DNA from 2 places in the Clostridium sp. CTA-19 genome. Region 2 is predicted to be linked to the other one. Evidence: riboswitches for the same ligand, from Rfam matches in the RefSeq annotation. Region 2 holds a riboswitch; the other holds the start of a gene.

The links. A riboswitch is a leader RNA that binds a small molecule or an ion and turns the genes downstream of it on or off. The one in region 2 is predicted to bind cobalamin.
Region 1: linked by a shared signal. The riboswitch ahead of ACYUE0_RS04150 (YitT family protein) and the one ahead of ACYUE0_RS09385 (cobyric acid synthase) in region 2 are both predicted to bind cobalamin.

The regions. Positions count from the first base shown of each region.
Region 1 covers NZ_BAAABH010000005.1:35,403-43,445, forward strand. The annotation lists gene ACYUE0_RS04135 (hypothetical protein) at 240-506, shown strand; gene ACYUE0_RS04140 (polysaccharide deacetylase family protein) at 542-1,414, shown strand; gene ACYUE0_RS04145 (cysteine-rich small domain-containing protein) at 1,498-1,776, opposite strand; gene ACYUE0_RS04150 (YitT family protein) at 1,881-2,738, opposite strand; cobalamin riboswitch at 2,876-3,053, opposite strand; cobalamin riboswitch at 3,661-3,833, opposite strand; gene ACYUE0_RS04155 (proline racemase) at 3,912-4,919, opposite strand; partial or broken gene prdD (proline reductase cluster protein PrdD) at 4,922-6,226, opposite strand; gene prdB (D-proline reductase (dithiol) protein PrdB) at 6,374-7,099, opposite strand; gene ACYUE0_RS04170 (CBO2463/CBO2479 domain-containing protein) at 7,092-7,358, opposite strand; gene prdA (D-proline reductase (dithiol) proprotein PrdA) at 7,456-8,043, opposite strand, start outside.
Region 2 covers NZ_BAAABH010000014.1:31,210-39,252, reverse strand. The annotation lists gene cobA (uroporphyrinogen-III C-methyltransferase) at 1-702, opposite strand, end outside; gene hemC (hydroxymethylbilane synthase) at 735-1,610, opposite strand; gene ACYUE0_RS09400 (NAD(P)-dependent oxidoreductase) at 1,579-2,220, opposite strand; gene ACYUE0_RS09395 (pyridoxal phosphate-dependent aminotransferase) at 2,246-3,331, opposite strand; gene cbiB (adenosylcobinamide-phosphate synthase CbiB) at 3,370-4,347, opposite strand; gene ACYUE0_RS09385 (cobyric acid synthase) at 4,596-6,098, opposite strand; cobalamin riboswitch at 6,313-6,497, opposite strand; gene yfcE (phosphodiesterase) at 6,901-7,446, opposite strand; gene ACYUE0_RS09375 (GNAT family N-acetyltransferase) at 7,552-8,043, opposite strand, start outside.

The DNA of each region.
Region 1 (8,043 bases), on a different contig from region 2:
TATCTAAATAAGATATTTAATAAATCTAATTTATAGCTGTATAATTCAGTTGTTAACAACTTTTTTTAGAAAAGTGGAAGATTTTCTTCTGCTTTTCTATAAATAAAATTATCATTTAAAGTAAATATTTGTCTCTAAAATATTTTTGTAACATTTTTGTAAAAACAAAAGTAAAATATAGGTTTATAATTTAATTTGTAGTGTTATGAAAAAATATTTAGTTAAAAGGAGACATAAAAATGAATGTTTCATATAAAAATACATCTAAATTAAAGAAAAAACGAAACCGTTCTATTCTAATTTTTACTTTAGTAATATTTGTATCTTTTATATCAATTTTTTATTGCAATTATAAATTAAATCAATATAAAGATGAAAATACAAACTTAAAATCTAAAATAAATTCTTTAGATGTAGATATAAACGATTTAAAAAGTAAAAATTCTAAGTTATTAGAACAAAAAAAGGATTTAGAGTCTAAAATTAACTCATTATCAAAGCAATAAAACAGTATATTTAATGGTTATAGGGGGGTAATCTGATGAAAAACAGGACAAGCGTTTTATTTGTAAAAATTTTGCTTATTTTTACAATATTTATTCTCATTTTTACTTTATTTATAAATTCAAAAGCTATATTAGCAAAGTCTAATACTAAAACTTTATCAGCAACTATTGAAAATAAGATGGCTGAAAAAGATAAGTTAGCTAAGGAAAATATTTCCTTAAAGGAAACTGTATCAGAAAAAAAATCTCAATATAATGAAGTTTTATCAAATACTAAGATCGCATATCTAACTTTTGATGATGGGCCATCAAATCATACTTTGAAAATTTTAGATATTTTAGATAAATATAATGTAAAAGCTACTTTCTTTGTTAACTATAAACCGGGAATGGAAAGTATATACAAAAAAATATCTGATAGAGGACATACTTTAGCTAATCATACTGCTTCTCACAGTTATACTAAAATTTATGCTAATAATGAAAGTTTTTTAGGGGATATACAATCTTTAGATGAAAAACTAAAATCTATAACTGGTAAAGAACCATCTAAAATTTTTAGATTTCCTGGTGGTTCTAATAATAGAGTAAATGGTCATACTGATGCTAACTTTATGCCTGGATTATCACAATATATGACTGATCTTGGTTATACTTTTTTTGATTGGAATATAGATTCTATGGACGCAGCTACTTTTAAACAAGATAAAAATGTAATAATCCATAGTATCCTTGATAATACTCCATATGTTAAACAAGCAAATATATTAATGCATGATTTAAATCCTAAAACAACTACTGTAGATGCATTATCTAACGTTATTGAGGGATTAAGAGCTCAAGGTTTTATTATTGAACCTTTAACCCATGATTCAGCAAAAATACAATTTACTCCTGTTAATGAGTAATAATTATAAAAAGTTATAGCCACCAATAAAATTGGTGGCTATAACTTTTTGTAGTACTCTATTTAAATTATTAATGATTATTGCTATTTTTTATATTTTTCCTTTAAAAATTTATCTACTCTCTCATTATTTACAGATACTATTTTATTAAATATATAATCATATCCATTTTTTGAATGTGGTATCATACAATTAGTACAATCCTTTATTCCATTACTCATTACATTATTTCCACCACAATCTTCAAGAAAGTATAATGGACAGTAGCAAAATAAGCAATTGAAATCTTCCTCTTTATTTACCTTGTGACAAGGAAAAAATTCGCAATTTTTGTGTTGAAAAAACTTATAATTCTCACTCATGATATTATCTCCAATCCCATAATTAATATTTAAAATTTACTTTTATTTTAACATTTTATTTCAAATTTATCTAACATTCAAATAATTTTCCAAACGCTTACTGATTATATAGCAGACTTTAAAAAGCCTTTTCCCTGAACTTCCATCGCGTCTGAAACAGAAACTAATGCTCTTTTATCTATACTTTCTATCAATTTTTGTGCATTATTAAGTTCCTTTTCTGAAACCACAGAATAAATAATTTTTCTTTTAACACCAGTATAAGCGCCTTCTCCATAAAAAAACGTAGTACCTCTTCCTAAACTGTCCATAATTGCATTTGATACTTCATTTTCTTTTTCAGTTACTATTATTAATATTTTCTTTTGATTAAAAGCATTTATTATTTTATCTATAACTTTAGATTTTACATACATAAGCATCATTGTGTATAGTGTTAACTCTATATTTGTTATGAAAATTCCTAAAGCCACTATTATTCCATTTAATGCGAAATATAATGAAGATATTTTAATTCCTCTATTTCTTCTTATTATTATTGCTATAATATCTGTTCCACCTTGTGATGCTCCTTGTCTAAATATTATGCCCATACCAATTCCACTTAAAATAGCTCCAAAAAATGTAGCTATAACTACATCATTTACAACAAATCCTTTAAGTAATTTGTCTGTTATAACTAATGCTAATGACATAGATACCATTCCAATAATACTCAAAAAAATAAATTCCCTATCTTTTAAAAATTTATACCCTATAACAAATACCGGTAAATTTATTATAAATACCCAGTATCCTGAAGGAATATCAAGAATATATTGAAGTATAAGAGAAATTCCAGCTATACCTCCACTTAAAAGTCTATTTGGTGAAATAAAAATATTTATTGCTATAGCATAAAGTATACTTCCAAAAATAATTTTAATTATCTTTAAATATATATTGTTATATTTTAAATTCATATCAACATCTCCTAATGAATAACTAAATTTTATATTATTTATATAATTTTTAGCTACCCTTTTCATGTAATCAAATAACAATATACATATGTCATATTAATTTTAATCAATTTTTGACTTCTCCTTCCCTCCGAAAGATTATCATAAGATTGTAGGCAGGTTTCCTGACTTTGTAATCATCCTCATTTAGTCCTTCCCAGTTTTAACCAGTGGATATTCTAAACTTGTCCTACTTACAGTAGCGGGGGCTGTAGTGGATTTTAACCACTTTCCCTTTTACCCTTAAATTAAGGCACCTATAAACCCTATATTTTTTTCTTTATTTTTTTCTTTTAAATTAAACATAGGAGAGAATAAAACATCTCTCCTATAGCTTAAGTGTGTAAATTTAATAAAAGTTAATTTTCTACATATAAGACTTCAGTTAGCTATGTGTCTAAACTAATTTTAAATATAAGCAAATTCTTCACAATTATTATTTTTTAGGTATCTAAAATTTAAACTCTAATGGCAATTAACTGAAACTTATCAAATAGAAATAATTTAAAGTTTATAAAAAATATCTTCGTAAAACAAAGATATAATATAGCATAATCTAAGTAATTGTAACTTATATACATTACTTTTTCCTTTGTAATTCCAAATTATTATTTTATTTTATAAGAACATGTTATCAATTTTTCAATAGTTTATCAAGTCTACTTAAATTTTTATTAAAACTTTAGTAGATAAAGAGTATTTTTTAATATTTAACCTCTATCTACTAAAGTCAGGTAAATAAAAGTAATTTAAGTTATTGGAAATATATAAAAAACCTTCGTAAACTTTACGAAGGTTTATATAACAAATATTAAATAATATATTTAAATTGAATTAAATATACGAATTCAAAGATTGTTACAAATTCTTCCCTCCGAAGTTTTATAAAACAAAGTTCTAGGCAGGTCTCCTGGCTCACGCATCATCCTACACCATCCTTCCCAAAATAATTCAGTGGATACTGGTTCGTCTGCGTTACAGTAGCGGGGGCTGCAGTGGATTTCAACCACTTTCCCTTTTAACTCTTTTTAGAGCACCTATTACACAATATTTACTTTATATTTATAATTATACCACGAAAAAATATTTTTTCAATAGTTAAAATTTTTTTTATTTACTTATTCTTTTACTTTTTTAAGAAAGTTTAAATCCAAATTTAACAGGGTCTGTATCATCAATAACAAAATGATTAAATCCAGTTATATATGCACTCGCAGTTATTTCTGGTATTATACCATTAAAATTATCAACCTTTGTTGTTCCTAATATTCTTCCTTTAAACATAGTTCCTAAAATACTTTCATAGATAAATTCTTCACCCTCTTTTAATAAACCTTTAGCATGAAGCGCTGCCATTTTTGCACTTGTCCCTGTTCCGCAAGGTGATCTGTCTATTTGTCCATCTCCAAATACAACAACATTTTGAAGTGTAGCATTTATGTTTTTTGCTGGTCCATATATTTCTACTAAATCTACAGTTTTTATATGTTTTAACGTAGGATGTTCTATTTTTATAGTTTTGTTTACTATATCTCTAATTTGCAAACCAATGTTTGTAATCTTGGCAGAATTTTTAGGATCTATCTCAATTCCTAAATCAGATGCTTTAACTAAAACAAAAAAACTTCCCCCAAAGGATATATCAACTAATATTTTTCCTATTTCCGGCAATTCTATTTTTATATTTTCTTTATATAAAAATGCTGGTACATTTTCAATAGATGTTTCTATAGCTTTTCCATCTTTAACTTTTACAGTTGCTTTTATTAATCCTGCTGGAGCTTCTAATGTTATATTTGTATATGGTTCCTTGACTTCTACCATACCGGTTTCAACTGCTACTGTGGCAGCACCAATAGAACCATGTCCACACATATTAAGATATCCACCACCATCCATAAATATAATGCCTAAATCAGCTTCTTCTTTAGTTGGCTGAGTTATTATTGATCCAAACATATCTTTATGACCTCTTGGTTCTAACATTATAGCTGTTCTTAAACTATCCATATGTTCTTCTAAATAAGATTTTTTTTCCGGCATAGTTTTTCCTGGTATTTGTGGTACTCCTCCTACTACTATTCTTGTTGGTTCCCCCATTGTATGTGAATCTATAGCTTGAATAGATTTTACTACTTTCATTTTTATTCCTCCATTTTTCTCATTTTCAATTTTAAAAATGCTAATGCTTTCTTAGCATCTAAAGTTGTAACTGTGTTCTCACCTACAACTTCTGTTTCTATACCCTGCTTATTTTTATTGAAATCAACTATTGTATCCATATATTTATTTTTAACCACAAATTGAGCTTGTGTCCCTACAAAACTTAACCCAACAACCGGAATTCCTCTTTTACCTATTTCTTCAACAGTATTGGCAAAGTCTACATGGCTATTTCCCCACCCATCTAAGGATAAAATAACACCATCTGCCCTCATAGCTTCTGCCCAAGTTGCAGCCCTCTTTCCAACAAAAAATTTATCTTTGTTACTTTGAGGTGTTCCTACTATCATAATTCCTAACAAATCTATATCTTTATCATCCGAAACTAACTCCACCAAAGGATCCTTAAAATGATGCTTTGTTGTTTCCTTTGTAGACGGCCCTATTCCCATATTAAAATCACCTCCACAATATAGCTTCTATAAGTTTTAAATTTCACCTTAAACATAAATATATTTTTAGTGCATTGCTCTTAAAGCTCCATCCCTATATTCATTCGGTGTTAATATTATTGGAATGTTTCCCATATCAATTATAGATTTAGCTCCTATAGAACTACATGGTTCATTACCTAATAAAGCTGTATCATACATGGCCCCTTGTCCTGCAACTTGCTTTATTATAACTACTTTTTTGCCCTCTTTATTTACTTTATCGTAATATTCATGTTTTTCATCACAATATCTGCCATTAATATTTTTAAGCAATTCTCTTATATTTTGAATTACTTTATCACAACATTTATGTATTTCTAAAATTGTTTCTCTTTCACTAGCTCTCCCCTTATTTACTACCACATCAAATTGAATAATTATATCATCTATGTCTGGAGTGCCTGCCTTACCAAATACAACTTGTTCATTTAAAATTCCTTCTGAACTTCCAAACTCACCTATTTGAATTCCGTTGTCATCTACCCCATTTATCATAACAGTTACCCCTGTTATAACATGAGTTATTCCTTCTCCTAATTCTCCTAAAACCTTAGTTGCTATAGGATAAAAGTCCATTATAGAATTTACCAATATATTTCTTTCATTCTTATAAATAATATTTAAATCTATGGATTTTATAATTTCCCTATCAAATTCTATATCTTCCATAATATTTTTTCTTATGTATAAAGTTTTATTGTCTATAAATGTTTTGTCATAAAATTTAACTTCTTCAATATGAAAAGCCCTAATTACAAGTTTTCTTAAATTTTTAAATTTATACATAGACATACCTCATAATAATTTTGTTTTTGTTAAAAAATATAAACATAAATATTCAAAAAATTTCATTTTTATAATTTCTTGTAGTATTTTTATATGTGAGAATTCCGATTTTCTATTAATAGAAAATCGGAATTACTATTATAATTTTATTTATTAAACTTTTGCTATATATTCATATGGAAGTGATACTATTTTTCCTGGAGTATCTATTTCAATTAACTTTCTTAAAGTATCTTTTAATATATTTATCTGCATTTCTCTGTTATTTGGTTCACCAGCATTAGCTCCCATTGGAACAAGTGGTGCTACAGCCCTTGGTGTACCAGTTTGTCTTACAACTGGTGGTAATGCAGCTATACAAATCGTAGGAATCCCTGATTCCTCTATCGCTCTCTGTACTAATACAGCTGAACGATGACAAGTTCCTCATCCTGCTGTTAATACTACAGCATCTACCCCTTCTTCTTTTAAGATTTTAGCTATTGCTGGTCCTGTTTCATGAGTAAATTTTTCTTGGTTTCCACCACCACCCATAAAACCTATATGCGTTGGGGCTATTTCCTTTATAAATCCTTCTTCTTTTAACTCCCTTAATCTGTCTATTGGAAACATACAATTTATATCCTTATTTACATCTCCATTATCATATCCACCGTGAGACACCATTAAATCTTCTGTTTTAACATCTCCTGGTACTAATCTATAAGTAAAATCTCCTGCTAGATTGAATCTTTTATCACTTTTTAAATGAACTCCAGCAGCAGTTGCAAAAGCTATCTTCATATCTTTTAGTTCTTTTGTAACTGGTGTCCATACTGGTGTTGGTGTTATTGGCACAAATATTTCTGATTGTAAATTATTCACAACAGTACTAACCATTTTGTGTTCCATCCTTTCTTTCTCTCTTCATTAAATTGCTTACATATTTATCATTTGGTTCTTCTTTTAAAACTTCTGGAAAACTCATTTTAAATCCTACTTCTTGGCCTAATTTTAGAGGATAATCAGTTATAAGCATTCTCATTGGAATTTTCATATATCCAAGTCTACCTTTTAAATCCATTGCAACACATCCATCATGTATTTCAACTATTATGCCTTGCATTTCTATAATCTTATCATCATACTTCATTTGCACTCCTCTTTTCATAAGGCATATGAAAAGAAATAAGAAACCAAAGATTCAAAGCATATTTGGTCTATTATTTATTTGATTATGCCTAAATAGAATTTAATTACTTTGTTGAATATTTTTCTAATCTTTTTTGACTCATAGGAATAGCTGTTTCATTTTCTACTCTAACTATGTTTTTGCTATATATTTTTTCTATTTCTTCCAAATTATTTTCTTTTACATTTGAGTTCCATTTTCTTTCAGCTGCTTTTACATCTTTCCCCGCCATAGCTGATTTAACCATTTCTAATGCCCTTATTGCATCTTCTTTACATAAAGTATTGCATCCTAAAACTTCATTTTCAATTCCTGCTTCTGATTTATTATTATCTACCATATACTTCATGTATTTGTTTCCAACAACTAATGCTCCTTGAACTGCACAGAATGACATTCCCACACATGGAACATCTCTCATTCCAATTTGCTCAATATGAGAAGCAAAATCTATATGATTATTTCCAAATCCTTCTGTTGTAACTATAGCGCCATCAACATCCATAGCTTCAACCATCATCCCAAGTCTTTCTGAAACATAGAACTTTTCAGCATTTATTTGTGGTGAACCTACAAATATAACTCCTGCTAAATCTATATTCTCATCATTCATAGCTTCAATTACTAATGGCTCTCTCCAATAATGTCTTGA
Region 2 (8,043 bases):
TTTAACAACATCACCAACAACAATTATACTTGGATTTGCAAGTCCATTTTCTAGAGCTTTCTCTTTTATATTTTCTAATGTTCCTACTGCCTTTTTTTGTTTTGATGTTGTACCCCTCATCACTACAGCACATGGAGTATTTTTATCCATTCCATTTTCAATTAGGTTATTAGTAATCAAACCTAATTTTTCAAAACCCATCATAAATATCAATGTACCTTTTAACCTAGATATAACAGGAAAATCTAAATCCATATTATCTTTGCTTTTAGCAGTAAATATATGAAATCCTCTTGCAATGCCTCTATGAGTAACAGGAATTCCACCATAGTTTAAAACAGATATTGGTGATGTCACACCAGGAACTACTTCAAATTCTATATCTTCTTCTAAAAGTCTAAGTGCTTCTTCTCCACCACGGCCAAATATATATGGATCTCCACCTTTTACTCTTCCTACTGTATGACCTTTTTTAGCAAGTGACACTATCATATCATTTATTTCTTCTTGTGTTTTATAGTGACATCCCGGCTCTTTTCCACAATAATAAATCTTTGCGTCACTATTTACATATTTCAAAAAGCTTTCCCCACAAAGTCTATCATACATTATTGCACTACAATTTTTTAAAACATTTACAGCTCTTAATGTTATAAGTTCTTCATGTCCAGGCCCTGCACCAATTAAATATACTTTACTCATTGCTTCTCCTCCTATTATTAAGATAGGACTTTCTATCTGTCTTCTAAAATTAATTTTGCTAATTCTTCACCAAGTTTTATATTATCTTCTATATTACCTTCTACTTTTCTTTTTACTAATTTTTCATTAACCTCATATACACCTATGACTTTCAATTTGCTATCACAGATTTTTGCATATGCACCTATTGTTGAATGACAATCCCCTTTTAGTGCTTTCATAAAGCTTCTTTCTGCATCAACACAAATTCTTACGTTTTCATCATTTAAAGAAGTAAATACTTCTTTATTATCTAAATTCTTAGCTATCTCTATGGCTAAAGCTCCTTGTGCTACAGCTGGAACCATATCATTTGGATCAAAATAATCTGTTATTATATTTTCCATTCCTAATCTTTTAAGCCCTGCAGCTGCTAATATAATACCGTCCAAATTTTCTTTTTCTATTTTTTCTATTCTTGTTTGAACATTTCCCCTTATAGGCACTATATCAATATCTGGTCTTAATATTTTTAATTGAGTTGCCCTTCTTTTGCTACTAGTTCCAACTCTAGCTCCTATTTTTAAATCTTTAAATTTAACACCTTTTAAAGACACAAAAGCATCTCTAACATCTTCACGACACGGTGTAGCTGCTATTTCAAATCCTTCTGGTAATTCATAAGGCATGTCCTTCATACTATGTACTGCTGCATCTGCAAGTCTTTCAATCATCAAAACTTCTAGTTCTTTTATAAATAAACCCTTTCCCCCTATTTTATCTAAAGTTACATCTAATCTTCTGTCACCTAAAGTATCCGTTAGCACTTTTTCACTTTTTATCCCATGTTTTTTTTCTAAGAGCTCCATTACATATTCTGTTTGTACCTGTGCCAATTTACTTTTTCTTGTTGCTAATTTCAAGGTTATTACCTCCATAAAATAAATTTAAAATTTCTTCTCCATATCCTTTGTTGAAAAAATATAAAAAGTCCTTTGAAGCTATAAAATTCATAACTTCCTTTTTCTTGTTTATATCTTTTATAGAATTTCTTATTTTTACAGTAAATTCTATATAATTGTCATACTCCATTAATTTTTCCCTTAATATATCCTTCATAAATAAAGTTGTTTTAGGACTTTTTCCTTTAGTTTGAAGGGCAAAAGTCATATTTTCTGTCTCACCTATAACTGGCATCGTACAAAGACTTTTACTAACTTCTGTAGTATCTATATAAAACTTAAAGTTCTCCTCACAATCATGCCTTATTTTGTCATTTAATTCTTTATCTCCAGTAGCTATAACTACTATATGGGCCTTATTTATTAACTCATCATTATACTCTTCATTGCTTAGTTCAAAGTTTTTTTCGCTATTGTAATTTATAATATCTTTACAAAACTCTTTAGATACTACTTTTACACTAGCGCCCTTCTCTGTAAAAGATTTCAGTTTTATAAAACCGGCCTTACCTCCACCTATTATTAATACCTTTAAGCTGTTTGTTCTAAGTGACAAATATGCTACATTACCTTTCAACAACATCACCTTATTTTTTTGTAATTTACAAACTATTTATAGCTTCTAATAGCTTTAAATTTAATTTTCTATCTTTTATTGCAACTCTCACAAATTCTTCATTTAAGCCTTTATAATTATCACATTTCCTAATTATTATCCCTTTTTCTTTTAATTTTTCATAAAATTTATGACAATTTATATCTTTTAATTTAAGTAATATGTAGTTTCCATAAGTATTATACACCCTATTTACAAATTTTGTTTTCTCTAATTCTTCTAACATTAATTTTCTTTCTATTTTTATCCAATCTATAGACTCTAATATGTATTTTTTATCTTTTAAGCCATATTTAACTGCTACTTCTGCAAAACAGTTTATATTCCATGGATTTTGCATAAGGTTAAAATAATTTATGATTTTTTCATTTGTAGTCAATGCAAAACCAAACCTCACTCCTGGTAACCCATAAAATTTTGTTATAGCTCGTATGATTACTAAACATTTATACTTATTAATTAAATCTACAAAACTTAAATTTAAATTTAATGTGAATTCAATAAATGCCTCATCTATTAAAATTATTTTATTATTTAATTCACAGTAATTTAAAATAGTTTTAAATTTTTCTTTATCAATTACACATCCATTAGGATTATTCGGATTACCTATTATTAATCCTTCACTACCTTTAACCTTATCTAATATATCCTCATAATCATATGTAAAGTCTTCTTTTAGATATGAATACTTTATATCTACACCATGTTTTATTGCATTATCTTCATATTCAACAAATGATGGAACTATTATTGTTATAGACTTTAAAGCTCCTATAGCTAAATCTAAAATTTCTGATGCTCCATTTCCTAATAATACATTATCATGTGTCACTTTAATTTCTCTTTTTTCCATTCCAAAATACTCATATGATTCACTTACATAATCTATTATGTTATCTTTTAAAATTCTATATTTTATATCTGGATATACATTAAGCATATCTACTGCTTCACTAATATTGTTTATAATTGAATTTGGAACCCCTAAAGGATTTATATTAGAACTAAAATCTATTAATTTTTTCCCCTTTAATATTCCATCACTATATATGTCTCCTCCATGTTTCAAAAGTAACACCTCACCTTTGTCAATTTATCATTAGTTTATTAAATTAAACTTCTATATATTATTAAAGCTAAAATCATTATTAAAACAAATAAAATCTCACTTGCATACATAAGTTTAACTGACTTTTTTATATGTTTATAATCTAACTTTGTTATATCATCACCGATGGTTGGTTTATAAGTGACTTGTCCGAAATACACATTTGTTCCACCTAATTGAACTTTTAAAGCTCCTGCTGTAGCAGCTTCTGGATATGCACAGTTGGGACTTTTATGATTTTTTCTATCTCTTATCATTATTTTGAAACTTTCTGTTATACTTCCATTTACTACAAAAGCAGATAAACACATAAGAACCCCTGTTATTCTAGCCGGAATATAATTAAATATATCATCTACATTAGCAGGAAAAAATCCTATATTTTTATATTTTTCATTTAAATATCCTACCATAGAGTCCATTGTGTTTACACCTTTATACATCATTGCAAGCGGTGCCCCTCCAATAAGCGCATAAAATATAGGTGCTATTATTCCATCAGATGCATTTTCAGCAACAGTTTCTACATCTGCTCTTATTATCTCATGGGCTGCTAGTTCCTTTGTATCTCTACCAACTATGTAAGAAAGTTTTACTCTTGCATCTTCTATGTCCTCTTTTTTTAATGAATTATATACTTCCATTGCTGCATTATCTAAACTTTTAGCTGCAATAGTCGTCCAAATTATTATTACATTTAATATGTGAAAAATAACTTTATTTATAAGTGCAAATCTTAATAATATATATGGTATACAGTAAGTCAACATACAAACTATAACTACCATTAATGCTCCTGCTCTTTTTAATTTATAATTATTTTCAAATTTACTTCTAAGTTTTTTTTCAATAATATTTATAAGTTTTCCTATATAAATTATTGGGTGTGGAATCCAATTTGGATCTCCTAATATAAAATCTATAATTATAGCTATAAATATATATATAATATTTTGTTTCAAATCAAAATTAAACATATTTTCACCTCCCTAGAAAAATAATTCTATATAATTTTCTTAGGTTAATTAAGAATTAAGATTAACCCTTACAACTCATTTTTTGATGATTCTAAATGTTTTGTGTAATATCTATTTATATATTTAAAATTCATAACATACAAGTAATAATTTCTTAATTCTTAATTCCTAAGCACTGATTATTTTAATTTAAGAATACGTTTAAATATCATATTCTTTAAGAACAGTTTAAAATGAGTAATCAGTTCCTATTTTTTTAAACCAACTATTTCGTATACTTTATCCATATCTAAAGAACTTCTTACTAAATCAGCTAGTCTATCAAGCTCTTTTTCTCTAAGATTTTCATATGGTTGTGCTTTTTTGCATTCTATGCCTTTTTTACTTCTTAATTCATTAATTATAACTTCTCTAAAATCTATATTATCAAATACTCCATGAAGATAAGTTCCTATTACAGTTCTTTCTTTATTAATAACGCCATCAATATGATCACATTTTTCACCATTTTCTTTTGTTATTCTAAATAATGGATCTGCATTTTCGCCTAATTCTGATACTCCCATATGAATTTCATATCCATAAACATTTATATCTTCTTTTGTTGTATTAAATAAATCTTTATTGATTACAGTTCCTTCTACCCTAGTAGTTACTTTTTTATTTTCAAAAACTGTTTCAATATCTAAAAGACCTAACCCTTCTGTTTCTAAATTATTACTTTCAACTTTATATGGATCTTTTATTTTTTTGCCTAGCATTTGGTATCCACCACATATACCTATAACATTTCCTTTTTTACTATATTCTTTTATTTTGTCAAATAATCCACTTGTTTTTAGAACATTTAAGTCCTCTATGGTATTTTTTGTACCTGGTATAATTAACAAATCAGGATTTTTAAATTCTTCTAAAGATGTTATATATCTAACGGAAACATCTTCTTCAATTTTAAGTGCATCTAAATCAGTAAAATTAGATACTCTTGGAAGTTTTATAACTGCTATATCTATTTTATCTGTAATATTTTTATTTAATTCTACTGCACCATCTTCATCTTCTAAAGCTAATGTAAAATGTGGAACAACCCCCAAGCATTGTTTTTTAGATATATCTTCAAGCATATCTATTCCTGGTTTTAATATATCTACGTCACCTCTAAATTTATTAATTACAGTTCCTTTAACTCTTTCTTTCTCATTATCTTCTAAAAGCATTAATGTTCCCACTAAAGATGCAAATACTCCACCTTTATCAATATCTCCAACTAAGATTACAGGAGCATCTACAAGTTCTGCCATTCCCATATTAACTATATCTCTGTCTCTTAAGTTAATCTCTGCTGGACTTCCTGCACCTTCCATAACAATTATGTCAAACTTTTTTTCTAATTCATCAAATTGATTTTTTAACATATCTCTAAATTTTAATTTAAGATTATGATATTCCATAGCAGAGCTATTTCCATAAACTTCACCATTAACAATTATTTGACACTTTTGATCACTAGTTGGTTTTAACAAAATAGGATTCATATATGCTTCTGGTTCTAATCCTGATGCATACGCTTGAAGTACTTGCGCTCTCCCCATTTCCTTTCCATCTAATGTTATGTACGAGTTTAAAGACATATTCTGTGCCTTGTAAGGACACACCTTATACCCATCTTGAGTAAATATCCTACAAAGTGCCGTAACTAAAATACTTTTTCCAACAGAAGACGCTGTTCCTTGTACCATTATTTTTGCCATCTTAAAAACACCCTTTCCAACTACAATTATTTCTAAAATCAAAATATAATATATAGTTTCAATTAATTGAAAAAACTATAATTTATAATTTAAATTTCATATTGAATTTTCTTAAAAATCACAAAATAAAAATAGATGCACCTGAAAGGGTGCATCTATTTGTTGTAAATAAACTATTTGAAATTTAAACAAAATAAATAGTCCTTTCCCTCCGAAAGCTTTTTAAAATTAGGCAGGTCTCCTGGCTCATGAATCATCCTTCTCTTTGCCTTCCCCTCTTATTTTTAAAAAAGTGGCAATTTTAAAGAGTTGTCATCAATTACAGTAGCGGGGGCTGCTGTGGAATTTAACCACATTCCCTTTTCACTTATTCTAAGCACCTAACTTGTTCTATATTCTTTTTAAATTAAATTACTTGTAAATTTTTTATCAGTTATTTTCGACTTATTTCAATTATGATTATAAAATTAAACAAACTCTATGTCAAGTTTTATCAAAAATTAATGAACTTTGGTATATTTCATTAATTTTAGAAATATATCAAGATTCAATATATCAACAATGAAATTATTAGCAATTTTAAATATAATCTATAAAATTAACTTCTTAGTTTATGCATTTAAAATTCTAATATAAAAAAGTTGTATAATATTAAAACTCAACTTTAATTTGAAAATATATTATAGAGTAAATCTTTATACAGTTTACAAATAAGTTATAATTTAATTAAATAATTCAATTTAAAAAGTTGTTTTTAAAAAGAAAGTAATCCATTTAAAAACAACTTTATCATTATAATTATTTATATAATTTTTAGTTCTTTTATTATATCTCCATTTAATTTTTTTATATAAAAAATACCCTTATCTAAAATCCCATAACTATTAGGACTATCTTTTTTCGGATATGCTACTGAACCTGGATTCAATATATATATACCATCTTCTTTCTTTGCTACTGGTACATGGGTATGTCCATATACTAACACATCACCATTACATATATTAGGATGTTTTTCTTCATCATAAATATGTCCATGGGTTAAGAAAAATCTTTTATTATCATATAAAATGGTGCTATAATCCATCATACAGGGATATTTAAGCAACATTTGATCCACATCTGCATCACAATTTCCTCTTACACTTATTATTCTATTGCTATAATTATTAAGTAGCTTTGCAACTTCTTTAGGATTGTATTCCTCTGGCAATGGATTTCTTGGTCCGTGGTATAAAACATCTCCTAATATTATTATATAATCAGCATTTTCTTTTATAAAAGCATCAATTGCTAATTTACAATATTTAAGAGATCCATGAATATCAGATATAAAAAATAACTTCATAAACATTTTGTTTAGCACCCTAGTTATAACTATAAAACTACATTTACTAAACAAAACACCTCACTTTCTTTAGTTTATTACCTCTTTATTATAATAGCTACTACTTTATTGCTCCACCATTTTATTAAAATTTTCTTTTGTCATTCTAAATAATACTTCTTTTCCCTTTTCTTCAAGCACTTCAAATTTCCATGTTTTAAGAGCTTCTATTCCATTTTCATTAGCAACGGTGTCAAAAATAACTTCCCCACCATAACTATTAAAATAATATTCTAATAATAGCATAACTGCCTCATTGCCATAATTATTCCCTCTATATTTATTTTCAACTTTAACATTTAAATCAGCAGTTTTAGTATTTCTATCATATCCATGAAAACTCACTTCCCCAATAGGTGTGTTTTCCATATTATATATTAAACAATAAAAATTCTTTCCGTTTCCAGGGTCAACCATTCTTTTGTACCAATTCTCCCATTTATATTCACTATAATGAATTGCGCCTCCCACATCTCTCATTGTATCTTCATCGCTCCAAAGCTTTTTTATATAATCAATTTCTTCAAAGTCAGGCTTTCTTATATAAACTAAATTGCC